DNA from 3 places in the Dactylosporangium sp. NPDC005555 genome. Region 3 is predicted to be linked to each of the others. Evidence: riboswitches for the same ligand, from Rfam matches in the RefSeq annotation. Region 3 holds a riboswitch; each other region holds the start of a gene.
The links. A riboswitch is a leader RNA that binds a small molecule or an ion and turns the genes downstream of it on or off. The one in region 3 is predicted to bind cobalamin.
Positions count from the first base shown of each region.

Region 1 (5,385 bases), on a different contig from region 3:
CGCGGTCAGGGTGTCGCCAGCTTCAGCCAGGCGATCCGCTACGCGCACCAGCAGGGACTGATCAGCCAGGACACCGCCGGATTCGTGGCCCGCAACGCCCGCAAGCTCGACGACGCCGTCGACCCGGACGGGGACCTGCGGTTCGAGTACTTCGGGCTGCGGACCGTCGCCGACCGGTACCTGCTGCGCCATCCGCAGACGCGTCTGGTCGTGGAGACGCCGCAGTACTGGCTGCTCAGAGTTGCATGTGGACTGTCGCAGACGCCGGGTGAGGCGATCGGCTTCTACCGGCTGATGTCGTCCCTCGCGTACCTGCCGAGCTCGCCGACGCTGTTCAACTCCGGCACCGCGCACACCCAGATGTCCTCGTGCTTCCTCGTCGACTCGCCGAGGGACGAGCTCGACTCGATCTACGAGCGCTACCACCAGGTCGCGAAGCTGTCGAAGTTCTCCGGCGGGATCGGCATCTCCTGGTCGCGCGTGCGTGGCCGGGGCGCGCTCATCCGCGGCACCAACGGCAGATCCAACGGCATCGTCCCGTTCCTGAAGACGCTCGACGCCGGGGTCGCCGCCGTCAACCAGGGCGGCCGCCGCAAGGGTGCCGCCTGCGTCTACCTGGAGCCGTGGCATCCGGACGTCGAGGAGTTCCTGGAGCTGCGGGACAACACGGGTGAGGAGTCCCGCCGTACCCACAACCTCAACCTCGCGAACTGGATCCCCGACGAGTTCATGCGCCGGGTGGAGGCCGACGGCGACTGGTCGCTGATCGACCCGTCCGACGCACCCGAGCTGCCGGACCTGTTCGGGGCCGAGTTCGACGAGGCCTACCGCGCGGCCGAGAAGCACGCGGTCAAGACCGTCAAGGCCCGTGACCTCTACGGCAGGATGATGCGCACCCTGGCGCAGACCGGCAACGGCTGGATGACGTTCAAGGACCGGTCCAACGCCCTGTCGAACCAGACCGGGGCGCCCGGCAACAGCATCCACCTGTCCAACCTGTGCACCGAGATCCTCGAGGTCAACAGCGACACCGAGACCGCGGTCTGCAACCTCGGCTCGATCAACCTCGGCGCGCACCTCACCGCCGACGGCGTCGACGGTGTCGACGGTGTCGACGGTGTCGACTGGGAGAAGCTGCGCGAGACCGTCCGGACCGCGGTCGTGTTCCTCGACCGGGTCATCGACATCAACTACTACCCGTCGCAGCAGGCGGCCGCGTCGAACCCGCGGTGGCGGCCGGTCGGCCTCGGGCTGATGGGCCTGCAGGACGCGTTCTTCACGCTGCGGCTGCCGTTCGACTCCGGCGCCGCCCGGGAGCTGTCGACCCGCGTGCAGGAGGAGATCTACCTGACCGCCCTGGAGGCCTCGGCGGACCTGGCGGAGCGGTTCGGGCCGCACCCGGCGTTCGCCGAGACCCGCGCCGCGCATGGTGAGCTGCATCCCGACCTGTGGGGCGCACCCGCCGAAGGCGACCGCTGGGCCGCGCTGCGGGCCCGGGTCGCGGCGACCGGCCTGCGCAACTCGCTGCTGGTCGCGATCGCGCCGACGGCGACGATCGCGTCGATCGCCGGCTGCTACGAGTGCATCGAGCCGCAGGTGTCGAACCTCTTCAAGCGCGAGACGATGTCCGGGGAGTTCCTGCAGATCAACACGTACCTGGTCCGCGAGCTCAAGGCCCGCGGGCTGTGGACGGCGGCGGTCCGGGAGCAGATCAAACGGGCCGAGGGTTCGGTGCAGGACATCGCGGACCTGCCCACCGACGTCCGGGAGCTGTACCGCACCGCGTGGGAGCTGCCGCAACGGGCCCTGATCGACCTCGCCGCCGCCCGCGCCGCCTACATCGACCAGTCGCAGTCGCTGAACCTGTTCATGAGCGCACCGACGATCGGCAAGGTCTCCTCGATGTACCTGTACGCGTGGAAGGCCGGCCTGAAGACCACCTACTACCTGCGGTCCCGGCCGGCGACCCGCATCCAGCAGGCCACCGTGGCCGTCGCGACGCCGGTCAAGCCGCTCGCGCAGGTCCTCGCGGTCCCGGACGCCGAAGCGCTCGCCTGCTCCCTGGAGAACCCCGAGTCGTGCGAGGCGTGCCAGTGACCAGCATCCCCGAACCCCGCATCAGCGCCGACGTGCGGCCGATGCTGCTCGACCCCGGCATGGACCTGACGCTGCGGCCGATGCGGTACCCGCAGTTCTTCGACAGGTTCAAGGACGCGATCAAGAACACGTGGACCGTCGAGGAGGTCGACCTGCACTCCGACCTCGCCGATCTGGCTCGCCTGTCCCCCGCCGAACGGCATCTCGTGTCCCGGCTGGTCGCGTTCTTCGCCACCGGCGACACGATCGTCGCGAACAACCTCGTGCTCAACCTGTACCAACACGTCAACAGCCCGGAAGGACGGCTCTACCTCTCCAGGCAACTGTTCGAGGAGGCCGTCCACGTCCAGTTCTACCTGAACCTCCTCGACACCTACGTCACCGACGAAACCGAGCGGTTCGAGGCGTTCGCGGCGGTGGAGAACATCCCGTCGATCGCGCGCAAGGCCGAGTTCTGCTTCCGGTGGATCGACTCGCTCGGCGACCTGCGGGAGCTGAAGACCCGCGACGACCGGCGGGCGTTCCTGCTCAACCTGATCTGCTTCGCCGCCTGCATCGAAGGGCTGTTCTTCTACGGCGCCTTCGCCTACGTGTACTTCCTGCGCTCCCGCGGCCTCCTGCACGGCCTCGCCTCCGGCACCAACTGGGTCTTCCGCGACGAGTCGATGCACATGGCGTTCGCGTTCGACGTCGTCGACACCGTACGGGCGGAAGAACCCGACCTGTTCGACGCCGCCCTCGAGGCGCAGGTCCGCGAGATGCTCGCCGAGGCCGTGGAGTGCGAGGTCCAGTTCGCCGCGGACCTCCTGGAGCAGGGCGTGTCCGGCATGTCCCTGGCCGACATGCGCGAATACCTGCAACACGTCGCCGACCGGCGACTCGCCACCCTCGGCATCGCACCGCTGTACGGCAGCCGGAACCCGTTCGCGTTCATGGAGCTGCAGGACGTGCAGGAGCTGTCGAACTTCTTCGAACGCCGGGTGTCGGCGTACCAGGTGGGGGTGACCGGCACGGTCAGCTTCGACGACGACTTCTGATCGGGGTTCCGGTGCTGCCGGCGCACCCGTACGATGGCCGGCAGTGCTGGTTCGCCCCGTTCGCAAGGACGGGGCGTCGTAAGAGGGAACCCGGTGTGAGACCGGGACTGCCCCGCAGCGGTGAGTGGGAACGACCGCCGTCATCAAGCACTGGACCCTTTGCGGGGTCTGGGAAGCGACGGCCAGTAGGTGGCACCTGTCGGTGTCGCGCCCGCAAGTCCGAAGACCTGCCCGCACTGCGCGCACCGACCGGTGCGCGCCGCCGGCGACCCCTCGGGAGGGTCAGGGCGGAAGCCGGGTCTTCCCGCTTTCCCCTTCCCTGAGGTCGTCGCGACTTCGAGGGAAGGATCCCCCTGTGGTGAGCACCGCATTCGGGCAGAGCACCATCCTGGGCTATCCGCGCTGCCGCCGATCCCGGCCGCATGGCGCGACGCGCCGGTCCGGGCCCGGCTCGAGGCGCTGACCCCGGCGGACCGGCAGCGGGGCCCCTACGCCGTCCGGGCCCGGGTGCAGCAGGAGCGGCTGCTGCTGCCCGACCTGCCGACCACGACGATCGGGTCGTTCCCGCAGACCTCCGAACTGCGCAAGGCCCGCGCCTCGGTCAGGGAAGGCACCCTCGACGCCGCCGGCTACGCCGACCGGATGCGCGACGAGGTCCAGCACGTCATCCGCCTGCAGGAGGACCTCGGCCTCGACGTGCTCGTGCACGGTGAACCGGAACGCAACGACATGGTGCAGTACTTCGGCGAACAGCTCGACGGCTTCGCGGCCACCGATCTCGGATGGGTGCAGTCGTACGGGTCCCGGTGCGTCCGCCCACCGATCATCTACGGCGACGTGGCCCGCAGGGCACCGATGACCGTCGAGTGGTCGACCTACGCGCAGTCCCTGACCAGCAAGCCCGTCAAGGGCATGCTCACCGGGCCGGTGACGATCCTGGCGTGGTCGTTCGTGCGGACCGACCAGCCCCTGGCCGACACCGCCGACCAGGTCGCCCTCGCGCTGCGCGACGAATGCAACGACCTGGAGGCCGCCGGGATCACCGTCATCCAGGTCGACGAGCCGGCGTTGCGGGAGACGCTGCCGCTGCGCAAGGCGGACCAGCAGGCGTACCTGGACTGGGCTGTCGGCTCGTTCCGGCTCGCGACGAGCGGCGTCGCCGACGGCACGCAGATCCACACGCACCTGTGCTACTCCGAGTTCGGCGAGTTCATCACCGCGATCGACGCCCTCGACGCCGACGTGACCAGCATCGAGGCGTCCCGCTCCAAGATGGAGGTCCTCGACGACCTCGCCGCCATCGGGTACGGCCGCGGCGTGGGCCCCGGCGTCTGGGACATCCACTCCCCCCGCGTGCCGTCCCACGACGAGGTCGTCGAGGCACTGCGCCGCGCCGTCACCGCCGTCCCGGCCCGACGGCTCTGGGTCAACCCCGACTGCGGCCTGAAGACCCGCGGCTACCCCGAGGTCGAGGCGGCACTGCGGCACCTCGTCGCCGCCGCCGCCGAACTGCGCGGCAACTGACGATCGGCATCCCGGGCGGGCGCCTCACCTCGAGGCGCCCGCCCGTTTACGATCGCCGCCCGGCCGCCGACGTACCCGTTCGATGCTCCGCACCGTCTCGTTTCAGGTCGCTACGACGGGGAGCAGGCCGATGCGGCCGTGGTAGGCGCGGCCGAGCTGGTCGGTGTCGGAACCGACCAGGAGCCCGGCGGGGCAGGTGACGAGGACCTCGACGCCGACACCTCGGCTGTGGGTCGGGTTCCATGACAGTGCCTTGCCGGTGACCGGGTCGACGGCGGCGATCCCGGGCCGCGACACGGCACCCGGGCCGGCGTTCTTGCGGCCGCGTGGGTTGTCCATCCACTGCTGGTGCCCACCGACGTACACGGCGGCGTCGGTGACCGCGACGGACCACAGGGTGTTGCCGCCGGTGCGGTTGACCCACACCGGCGGGTGCACACCGCTGCCCGTGACGTCGAACCGGGCGACGCTGTCACACATCAGCGCCGGTCCGGCCATCCCACCGGTCGCGGCGACGGCCAGGTAGGAGCCGTCCGGGGCGAAGTCGACCCCACGCAGGTAGCTGTCGTACAAGGTCTTGCACTTGCGGGTGTAGGCGTCGGTCGACCAGCCGCTCACTGCCGCGGGGCCGCCGATGTCGGCGAGCACCAGCTGCGCACGCGGCATGCCGGCCGCGGTGTCGAACGCGCCGACCGCGGCGAGGCGGTTGCCGTCCTGGGTGACGGCG
Region 1 covers NZ_JBEXDG010000021.1:99,747-105,131, forward strand. The annotation lists gene ABZS58_RS24300 (ribonucleoside-diphosphate reductase subunit alpha) at 1-2,097, shown strand, start outside; gene ABZS58_RS24305 (ribonucleotide-diphosphate reductase subunit beta) at 2,139-3,134, shown strand; cobalamin riboswitch at 3,165-3,384, shown strand; gene metE (5-methyltetrahydropteroyltriglutamate--homocysteine S-methyltransferase) at 3,387-4,658, shown strand; gene ABZS58_RS24315 (PKD domain containing protein) at 4,761-5,385, opposite strand, start outside.
Region 1: it holds a riboswitch for cobalamin, as region 3 does, so the genes downstream of both, metE (5-methyltetrahydropteroyltriglutamate--homocysteine S-methyltransferase) here and bluB (5,6-dimethylbenzimidazole synthase) in region 3, are expected to answer to the same signal.

Region 2 (5,385 bases), on a different contig from region 3:
TCCGGTACCTGTCGGCGGAGATGCGGATGGGGTTGCCGCGCAGCTGGTCCTCGGTGAGCCAGTTGACGTCCTGCCCACCGGCGGCGATGAGCGTGTGCATCAGCGCGTCGCCGTCCTTCGGGAACCCGTCCGCGCCGGCATACCCCTGGGCGTGCATCGCGTCGAGGAGCCGGACCACGCTCGCGGGCGTGTCGAGGCCGACGGCGTTGCCGATCCGGGCGTGCTTCGTCGGATACGCGCTGAGCATCAGCACGATCTTCCGGTCGGCCGCGGGGAGGTGCCGGAGCCGGGCGTGGCCGACGGCGATCCCGGCGACGCGCCCGGCCCGCTCCCGGTCGGCGACGTAGACGGTGAGCCCGTCGGCGTCGATCTCCTTGAACGAGAACGGCACCGTGATGATCCGCCCGTCGAACTCGGGGATCGCGACCTGCGTGGCCGTGTCGAGCGGCGACAGCCCGTCGTCGCTGGAGTCCCAGGCGTCGCGGGAGCTGGTCAGGCACAGTCCCTGCAGGATCGGCACGTCGAGCGCGGCGAGGGCGCCGACGTCCCACGCCTCCTCCTGGCCGCCCGCCTGCGCGTCCGCGGGGCGGGTGCCGCCCGCGGCGAGGACGGTGACGATCAGCGCGTCGGCCTGCCGCAGCGTGTCGAGCAGCTCCGCCGGGGCGGCCCGCAGCGACGAGGCGAACACGGGCAGCGCCCGCCCGCCGGCGTCCTCGACCGCCTCGCACAGCGTCTCCACGAACGCGGTGTTGCCGGCGAGGTGATGCGCCCGGTAGTAGATGATCCCGACCGTCGGTCCGTCCGCCGTCGACTCCCGTTGGAGGGGTCCCCAGGTGGGCGTGGTCGCCGGCGGGGCGAAGCCGTGGCCGGTCAGCAGGACGGTGTCGGAGAGGAAGTGGTGCAGCTCGGCGAGGTTGGCCGGGCCGCCCTCGGTGAAGTAGGCGTGCGCCTGCGCCGCGACGCCGGCGGGCACGGTGGAGTGCCGCATCAGCTCCGCGTCGGGCAGCGCCTCGCCGCCGAGCAGGACCACCGGCAGCCGGGAGCTGCCGGAAGGGCGTGACGGCGGCAGCCGCAGCAGCGTGTCGAAGCCCTCCTGCCAGTCCCGGTAGCCGCCCAGGAACCGCACGACGACCAGGTCCGCGCCCTCGGCCAGGGCGGGCAGGTCCTCCACCGCGGTGCGGGACGGGTTGGCCAGCCGGAAGTCCGCGCCGCTCGCGCGGGCACTGAGCAGGTCGGTGTCGGACGTCGACAACAGCAGGATCACGCCGGGGTCCTCCCTCGGGGTCCGCGCCCCAAGTCGGTCGGGAAAGGTCCGGCGGCGGAGAGTCTCCTGGCTCCCGGATCGGCGCTCGTCCCCGCGCCTTCCCAGGCTCGCGCCCAGTGGCCTCCGTCGGAAACTCGCTCCCCGGTCACAGTGGCGGGACCGCGCCGGAATCTCACCGGCTTCCTCCACACGTCGCCGTTGCAGCACCGCCAACTCTGCCGGTCGGCGCAGACTTGAGTCAAGCGAAGCCCTGCGCAGTAGTATCCGGCGCGTGCAGGCTGCCAGTGGACGCGACGCCCCGGACCGGTGCCCCGGCGCCGTGCAGGTCCACGCGGCGGCCGACGGTGGCCTGGCCCGCGTCCGGCTGCCCGGCGGGCGGCTGCCCGCCGAGGGTCTGGCCGTGCTCCGGGCCGCCGCCGCCGACCTCGGCGACCCCGCGCTGGAGCTCACCTCCCGGGGGAACGTGCAGGTCAGGGCGCTGCGGCCGGGCGCGGAGCTGGAGCTGGCCGCGCGGCTGTCGCAGGCGGGGCTCCTGCCGTCGGACACCCACGAGCGGGTGCGGAACATCATCGCCAGCCCGCTCAGCGGCCGCGACGGCGCCGGTCTCGTGGACGTGCGGCCGGTGGTGGCCGCGTTCGACGCCGGGCTGTGCGCCGACCCGTCCCTCGCCGCGCTGCCGGGCCGGTTCCTGGCGACACTCGACGACGGCCGCGGCGACGTGTCCCCGCTCGGCGGCGACGTCGGCCTGCACGGCGACCGCCTCCTCCTCGCCGGCGCCCCCACCACGGCCCGGACCTGCGGCTTCCCGGCCGGCCTGACGACGCCCCGGACCTGCGGCGATCCAGCCGGTCCGACCGTGGCAGGGGGCTGGGACGATCCCGCTGAGCTGTTGCTTGCGGCGGCCCGGGCGTTCCTGGCGGAACGCGCTTCGCAGGGCGGCACCGCGTGGCGCCTGGCGGAGCTGACCGACGGCCCGGCCCGGGTCGCGGCCCGGCTGGCCGCCACCGTCGACACCGGCATCGGCCGCCGTGACGGCGGCGCCGGGCCAGCCGTCGGACGGACACCGCAGGCCGGGGGACCGGTCGCGCTGACGGTGGTCGTACCACTCGGGCTGCTGACGCAGGAGCAGTCGGCGGCACTCGTCGCGGCCTCGCCGGGAGAGATCATCGTCACGCCGTGGCGGACCGTCGTCGTGCCCGACGTGCCGGTCGATGAAGCTGGAGCGGTCGAGGCCCTGCTGACGGCGGCCGGGCTGGTCACCGACCCGGCCTCACCGTGGGCCGGGGTCACCGCGTGCGCGGGCCGGCCGGGGTGCGCCAAGGCCCTCGCCGACGTGCGGGCCGACGCCCGCGCGGCCGTCGCGGGCGGCCTCGACCACGCGTTGCCGGTGCACTGGATCGGCTGCGAACGGCGCTGCGGCGCACCGAAGGGAAGGCACGTGGAGATGCTCGCGACCGCCGACGGCTACCGGGTGGTGTCGTGACCGGCCCGGAGCGTAGCGGAGTGGCTGGTCACCGTGGTTGCAGTATTGGGGCACGGCGGCGCCGGAGCGTAGCGGAGGTGACGTCGTGACCGGCCCGGAGCGTAGCGGAGTGGCTGGTCACCGTGGTTGCAGTATTGGGGCACGGCGGCGCCGGAGCGCAGCGGAGGTGACGTCGTGACCAGCTTCGACTACGTCAAGGACGGCGCCGAGATCTACCGGCGGTCGTTCGCGACGATCCGCGCCGAGGCCGATCTGTCCGGGCTGCCCGCCGACGTCGCCCAGGTCACCGTCCGCATGATCCACGCGTGCGGGATGGTCGACCTGCCCGCCGACGTGGGGCACGGCGGCGACGTGGTGCGACTCGCGCGCGCCGCACTCCGTGACGGTGCCCCCATCCTCTGCGACGCCGAGATGGTCGCCTCCGGCGTCACCCGCGCCCGGCTGCCCCGCGACAACGAGGTCCTGTGCACGCTGCGCGACCCGCGCGTCCCCGGCCTCGCCGCGCGGCTCGGCACCACCCGCAGCGCCGCCGCCCTCGACCTGTGGGGCGACCGCCTCGACGGCGCCGTCGTCGCCGTCGGCAACGCGCCCACGGCCCTGTTCCGGCTCCTCGAACTGATCGCGGCCGGCGCGCCCCGGCCCGCGGCGGTGCTGGGCATCCCCGTCGGCTTCATCGGCGCGGCCGAGTCGAAGGCGGCGCTCGCCGCCACCGACCTGCCGCACCTGGTCGTGCACGGCCGCCGGGGCGGCAGCGCGATGACGGCCGCCGCCGTCAACGCCATCGCGGACGAGAAGGAATGACCACAGTGGACAGCGGTCGGCTCTATGGTGTGGGACTCGGACCCGGGGACCCGGAGCTCGTGACGGTGAAGGCGGCCCGGATCGTCACCGCCGCGCCGGTCGTCGCGTTCCACAGCGCCCGCCACGGGCGCAGCATCGCCAGGTCGATCGCCGTGCCGTACCTGCGGGAAGGGCAGATCGAGGAGGCCCTCGTCTACCCGGTCACCACCGAGGAGGTCGGCGACTACCGGGCGCTCATCGAGGAGCACTACGACGCGTGGGCGGCCCGGCTCGCCGCGCACCTCGACGCCGGCCGGGACGTGGCCGTGCTCTGCGAGGGCGACCCGTTCTTCTACGGCTCATACATGCACATGCATAAGCGGCTCGCGCACGTCTATCCCACGGAGGTCGTGCCGGGTGTCACGTCCGTCGCGGGCGCGTCCGCGGTCATCGGCCGGCCGCTCGTCGAACGCGACGAGATCCTCACCGTGCTGCCCGGGACGCTGCCCGCGGACGTGCTCGCCGAGCGGCTCGCCGCGACCGACTCGGCCGCCGTCATGAAGCTCGGCCGCACGTTCGGCGCCGTTCGCGAGGCCCTGGAACGCGCCGGGCGGCTCGACGACGCCTGGTACGTCGAGCGCGCCACCACCGATCGTGAGCGCGTCGCCCCGTTGTCCACTGTGGACCCCGCCGACGTGCCGTACTTCTCCCTGGCTCTGCTGCCGAGCCGGGTCCACGAGGACACCGCGTCGGCGCTGCGGGCCGCGCCCCCGGCCGTCGCCGCCGGTGAGGTCGTCGTCGTCGGGCTCGGCCCCGCCGGGCGGGACTGGCTCACCCCCGAGGCGCTCGCCGCGGTCGAGGCCGCCGAGGACCTCGTCGGCTACGCCCCATATCTGGCGCGGATTCCGGCCAACCCGCGGCAGCGCCGGCACGCGTCGGACAACAAGGTGGAGTCGGAGCGGGCCGAGTTCGCGCTGTCCCTCGCCAAGGAGGGCCGTCGCGTCGCCGTCGTGTCGTCCGGCGATCCGGGCGTGTTCGCGATGGCGGCCGCGGTACTGGAGGTCGCCGCCGAACCGCGCTGGAAGGACGTACCGGTCCGCGTGCTGCCCGGGCTGACCGCCGCGCAGGCGGTCGCCAGCCGGGCGGGCGCGCCACTGGGCCACGACTTCTGTGTGCTGTCGCTGTCGGACAGGCTCAAACCATGGGACGTGATCGCGGCCCGCCTCGAGGCCGCGGCCGGCGCCGACCTCGTCATCGCCGTCTACAACCCGGGGTCGAAGAGCCGCACCTGGCAGGTCGAGGCGGCCCGCGAGGTGCTGCTGCGGCACCGCTCCCCGGACACGCCGGTGGTCGTCGGGCGTGACGTCGGCGGGCCGGGGGAGCGGGTGCGGGTGGTGCGCCTCGCCGACCTGGATCCGTCCGAAGTGGACATGCGGACGCTGCTCATCTTCGGCTCGTCGCAGACCCGGCTGGTCGACCGCGGCGACGGCGCCCCGGTCGTGTTCACCCCACGTCGCTACCCGCTTTCGTGAGGTACAGCTCGAGGATCGGCGGCAGGGGAGCGACGCCCGGGCCGCCGGCCTCGACCCACGCGGTCAGGTCGCCGATGACGGCCTCGTCGAGCAGATAGCCGAGCCACACCGGCCGGGCCCCGGCCCGCCGCGCGGCCGGGGTCGGGTGCACGACGACGATGTTGGAGCGCTCGCACGCGTCGAGGCACCCGCTGACCCGCACCCCCGCCGTGCCGAGCGCCGACCGGAGCCGGGCCACCTGCCCGGCATGGTCGACGTCCGGATGCTTGCGCGGCGACCCGCAGCAGCAGTCGCGGCACACGGTGACGAGCGGCTTCTCCACCCGT
Region 2 covers NZ_JBEXDG010000103.1:6,696-12,080, reverse strand. The annotation lists gene cobN (cobaltochelatase subunit CobN) at 1-1,264, opposite strand, end outside; cobalamin riboswitch at 1,303-1,490, opposite strand; gene ABZS58_RS49120 (precorrin-3B synthase) at 1,536-2,747, shown strand; gene ABZS58_RS49115 (precorrin-8X methylmutase) at 2,922-3,548, shown strand; gene ABZS58_RS49110 (precorrin-2 C(20)-methyltransferase) at 3,545-5,059, shown strand; gene ABZS58_RS49105 (hypothetical protein) at 5,031-5,381, opposite strand.
Region 2: it holds a riboswitch for cobalamin, as region 3 does, so the genes downstream of both, cobN (cobaltochelatase subunit CobN) here and bluB (5,6-dimethylbenzimidazole synthase) in region 3, are expected to answer to the same signal.

Region 3 (5,385 bases):
GTACGAGAGCGACGACTTCTACGACCTCGCCGACGAGCTCGGCGTGCTCGTCGGGCAGGACTTCCTCTTCGCGTGCGCCGCCTACCCGGAGGAGGAGCCCCTCGGCTCCGAGGTGGCGGCCGAGGCGCGCGAGCAGGTGGAGCGGCTGATGCCGCACCCGAGCCTGGTCATGTGGGTCGGCAACAACGAGAACATCTGGGGCTGGCACGACTGGGACTGGCAGCGGGCCCTGGACGGCCGCACCTGGGGCGCCGGCTACTACCTGGACGTCCTGCCGGGGATCGTGCGCGCCGTGGACCCGACCCGCCCGTACTGGCCGGGCAGCCCCTACTCCGGCACGCCCGGCGTGCACCCGAACGACCCCGCCCACGGCACCACCCACATCTGGGACGTGTGGAACAGCCACGACTACCGGCACTACGCCACCTACCGGCCGCGGTTCCTCGCCGAGTTCGGTTTCCAGGCCCCACCGGCGTACGCCACGCTGCGCCGCGCCGTGTCCGACGACCCGCTGACGCCCACGTCGCCCGGCGTCCTGCACCACCAGAAGGCGGGCGACGGCAACGGCAAGCTCGCCCGCGGCCTCACCGGCCACTTCCCCGCCCCGTCGTCGTTCGACGACTGGCACTGGGCCACCCAGCTCAACCAGGCCCGCGCGATCTCGTTCGGCATCGTTCACTTCCGGTCGCTGCGCCCCCTGTGCATGGGCACGGTCCTGTGGCAGCTCAACGACAACTGGCCCGTCACGTCGTGGTCCGCCGTCGACGGCGACGGCCGCCGCAAGCCGCTCTGGTTCGCATTGCGGCGGGTGTACGGCGAACGCCTGCTCACCCTGCAGCCGCGCGACGGTGTGCCGGCCCTGATCGCCGTCAACGACTCCGCGACGCCGTGGCGGGCCCACGTCGACGTGCGCCGGATCGGCTTCACCGGCGACCTGCACGCGAAGACCACCCTGGCCGTCGACGTCCCGGCCGGCGGCGCGGTCACCCTGCCGCTGCCGGCGGACCTGACCACGGCCGGCGACGCCGCCGCCGAGCTCATCGTCGCCGACGCCGGCCCGGACCGCGCGGTGTGGTGCTTCGCCGAGGACGTCGACCTCGCCTACCCGGCCGCGTCGACCGACGTCGTGGTCCGCCCCACCGCGGACGGCGCCGAGGTCTCGGTCACCGCACGGACGTTCGTGCGCGACCTGACCCTGTTCGCGGACCGCCTCGACCCGGCCGCGACGGTCGACGAGCAGCTCGTCACGCTGCTCCCCGGCGAGTCGGTGACCCTGCGCGTCACGGGCGGCGCGCTGCCCCCGGCCGACGACCCGGTCTGGCGCGGCGCACCGGTCCTCCGCTCGGCGAACGACCTCATCGCCCGCTGACGCGCTCTGGCCCGCTCCCGGCACGGCCGCGCTCGGGCCTGTTCCCGGGCTGGGCTCGCTCAGGCCCGCTCCCGGGCTGGGCCCGCTTTCCGCCGGGACCGGGTGGGACCGGTGGGCCACCGGGGCCGGCGACCGGCACGGTCGTGGTGCGGCCGGTGGGCGGAGGAATCTGGTCGCGGGCAGGCATGGCGTGCTCCTCACGGCCGGTCGGCGGGTGAGCGGCACACCTACCCCGCGACGGGCGCCACGGTGGGTGGTCCCGCGGGTGAACCCGTTCAGCGCACCTCGGCGAGACGGGACTCCAGGAACGCGCGCTCCACGTCGTTGCCGGTGAGCGCCAGGGCCTCGGTGTACGCGTCGGCGGCCTCCGGGAACCGGCCCAGCCGCCGCAGGAAGTCGGCCCGCACGGCGCTGAGGTAGGCGTACGTGGCGAGCTCCGGCATCCCGAGCAGCGGTGTCAGCGCGTCTAGCCCCGCCGCCGGACCGTCGCGCAGGCCGACGGCGACCGCGCGGTTGAGCGAGACGACCGGCGACGGCCAGAGGCGCCGGAGGACGTCGTACAGCGCGACGATCTGCGGCCAGTCGGTCGCCTCCCACGAGGGCGCCTCGGCGTGGACGGCGGCGAGCGCGGCCTCCACGGCGTAGCGGGTCGGCGGGTGCCGGCGCAGCGCGGCGGTCAGCAGGTCGGTGCCCTCACGGATCTGCCGGGTGTCCCAGCGGGTGCGGTCCTGCTCGGACAGCAGGACCAGCCGGCCGCCGGCGCCGCGGGTGTCCCTGCGGGCGTCGACGAGCAGCATCAGCGCCAGCAGGGCCGTGGCCGAGGCGTCGTGCGGAACCAGCAGCCGCAGTACCCGCGCCAGGGCGATCGCGGCGTCGACCAGGTCCTGCCGGACCAGCGTGTCGCCGACCGGCGCCGCGTGGCCGGTGGTGAAGACGAGGTGGATGACGTCGAGGACGGCACCGACGCGCTCCGGCAGGTCGTCCGGCGACGGCACCCGGAACGGGATGCGGGCCGCGCTGATCTTCCGTTTCGCGCGGGTGACGCGGGCCGCCATCGTCGGCTCCGGCACGAGGAACGCCCGCGCCACCTCGGCCGTCGTCAGGCCGCACACCAGGCGCAGCGTCAGCGCGACCTGCGCCTCCCGGGACAGCGCCGGGTGGCAGCAGGTGAAGATGAGCCGGAGCCGGTCGTCGTCCTCCCCCGGCCCGGGCGTCGCCTCCTCGGTGACCAGCAGCGGCAGCGCCCGGCGCAGCGCGGACTCGCGGCGCAGCACGTCGAGGGCCCGGTTGCGGGCGACGGTGGTGAGCCACGCGCCGGGCCGGTCCGGGACGCCACCGGCCGGCCAGGAGCGCAGCGCCCGCGCGAACGCGTCCTGGACGCATTCCTCGGCGAGGTCGAGGTCACGGGTGACGCGCACCGTCGCGGCGAGCACCCGGGCCCACTCGCGACGGTGCACCTCGGCGATGCCCACCGGTGGCTCGGCGGTCACCCGTGGTCCGGACGGTCGTGGTCCACGATCGGGCGGATCTCGACGCCGCCGTGGCCGGAGGCCAGCTCGGGCAGCATGGAGGCGGCGGCGATCGCGGCGTCCAGGTCGGCGGCGTCGATGACGTAGAAGCCGCCGAGGGCCTCCTTCGCCTCCAGGAACGGACCGTCGGTGATCATCGGGCCGCCGCGCAGCGTGGTCGCCGTCGTGGACGGCTCCAGCTCGTGCCCGGCGAGCACGGTCGCGGCGGCGCTGAACGCCCGGTGGCCCTCGCCCTTCTCGTGCCGCTCCTGCTCGGATTCGGCGTCCCAGCGCTGCTCGTCGCCGTAGATGAGGATGAGGTACTTCGCCATGGTCCGTCCTGTCTGCTCGGGGACTTTCTACCCTGACGACGATCGGCGCGGCGCCGAATTCGACAGGTGGTCCCGCGCGTTCTCCGGTGTGCGGCTACCAGCGGTCGTGGTGCACCGCCTCCGAGAGCGGGGTCCGCCGCCGCCAGCCGTGCCGTTCGAGGTCGGGCACCGTCTCCAGGTGCGTCACCGGCCCGAGGCACAGCCACGCGACGGGCCGGACACCGTCGGGGATGCCGAGCAGGTCCCGCACGAACGGCTCGCGGTAGAACGACACCCAGCCGACCCCGAGGTCCTCGGCGGTCGCGGCCAGCCACAGGTTCTGGATGGCGAGGCAGACGGAGTAGAGCCCGGCGTCGGCGATCGCGTGCCGTCCGAGCACCGCCGGTCCGCCGCGGCAGGGGTCGTACGTGACGACCACCGACAGCGTCGACTCCAGCACCCCGTCGATCTTGATCCGGGCGAAGGTCGCGGCCGCCGGCCCGTCGAGGGTCGCGGCGAACGCGTCCCGCTCGGCCCGGACGTGCGCGTGGAACGCGGCCCGCAGGCCGGGGTCGCGGACGAGGACGAAATCCCACGGCTGCGACAGCCCGACGCTCGGCGCGGCGTGGGCGGCGCGCAGCACGCGGTCGAGGACGTCACCGGGGATCGGCGCGCCGGTGAACTGGCCGCGCACGTCGCGGCGGCGGTGGACGACGTCGTACAGGTCGGTGCTCATGAGGGCAGGCTCCCGCTGCTCAGGCCGCCCCTGCGGACGGCCGGTGACCGCGAGGCCGGTCTTCGGACTCTCGGATCAACGCCTGCACCGTCCGCCTTCCCGGCCCTCGGGCCAGTGACCGCGCACCGCGAGGGCGCGCCTGGACGGCAGCTCCCCGATCACCGCGGCGGGCCCGTGCCGGATTCACACCGGCTTCCCGATTCTCCCCGGTCGCCTTCCGGCTTCCGGGGCACCTCGCATCAGTTCATGCCGCCTGCGAGCTTACGGCGCCACGGTCCGGAAGCCGGCACCACGGCGTTCCTTCGGCGACACGTCACCGACGGTCCGCGGCGCGCGTCCGCTGTGGGCGACGACCTCGACCTGACGGCCGCGATCAGCCTGCCAGCGGGACCTCGTGTTCTACTTACTCAACGACCCGGGATCCCTCGATCGAGGACGGCCGGTCGAGCAACGCGAAAAGCAGGGCGAGCGCGGCGAGGCCCAGGCACAGGGCGGCGCCGTCGGCGAGGGCCGGTGCCGGCCCGCCGGACGTGGCGGCGGTCGCCAGGAAGATGCCGCTCACGGCCGCGATGCTGACGCTCGCGGCGAGCCGCTGCGACAGCTGCAGCAGCGCCGCACTGAGCCCGTTCACCCCCGGTGGGGCGTGGGACAGGGTCAGCGCCTGGTTCGGCGCGATGACGAACCCGCCCGCCGCGCCGATCACGAACTGGCTCGCGGCGAGCGCCCACACCACCGGCCCGGCCGGCAGGACCTCGACCGCCGCGATCGACGCGGCGATGCTCGCGACCGCCACCCCGAGCGCGACCGTGGTGCCCCGCCGCCGCAGCCCCGAGGTGAACGCGGACGTGAGCGCGAACCCGACGGCGCTCGGCAGGGCGATGGCCGCGGCGGCGAGCGGCGGATGGTGCAGGCCGTCCTGCAGGTACAGCGACAGCACCAGATTCAGCGCGAGGGTGGCGCCGAAGTAGCACATGGCGACGAGCACGCCGAGGACATAGCCGCGGTTGCGGGTCAGTGCCGGCAGGAGGATCGCGCTGCGGCCGAGCGCGGTCCACCGCCGCTCCCACGCGAGGAACCCGGCGAGGCCGGCGCCCGCCCCGGCGAGCCACCACCAGCCGCCGGTGCCGACGACGGACAGCAGCGCGGCGAGGGTGGTGCCGCCGAGCAGCAGCAGACCGCCCAGGTCGAGGTCGCCGCGGTGGCCCGCGGGCCGGCCGGCGGGCAGGACCCGCAGCGCGAGGGGGATCGTCACGACCGCGAACGGCAGGTTCGCCAGCAGCACCAGCCGCCAGCCGAGCCCGTCCCCGGCCAGCTGGAGCACCACACCGCCGAGCAGCGGGCCGAGCATGCCTGCCACGCCGCCGACGAAGGCGTACGCGCCGAGCGCGCGGGCCCGGTCGCGGCCGTGGAACAGGTCCTGGAACAGCCCGATGATCTGCGGGTTGACGACGCCGGCGCCGA
Region 3 covers NZ_JBEXDG010000004.1:82,114-87,498, reverse strand. The annotation lists gene ABZS58_RS06305 (glycoside hydrolase family 2 protein) at 1-1,369, shown strand, start outside; gene ABZS58_RS06300 (sigma-70 family RNA polymerase sigma factor) at 1,645-2,802, opposite strand; gene ABZS58_RS06295 (YciI family protein) at 2,856-3,209, opposite strand; gene bluB (5,6-dimethylbenzimidazole synthase) at 3,304-3,924, opposite strand; cobalamin riboswitch at 3,960-4,176, opposite strand; gene ABZS58_RS06285 (MFS transporter) at 4,328-5,385, opposite strand, start outside.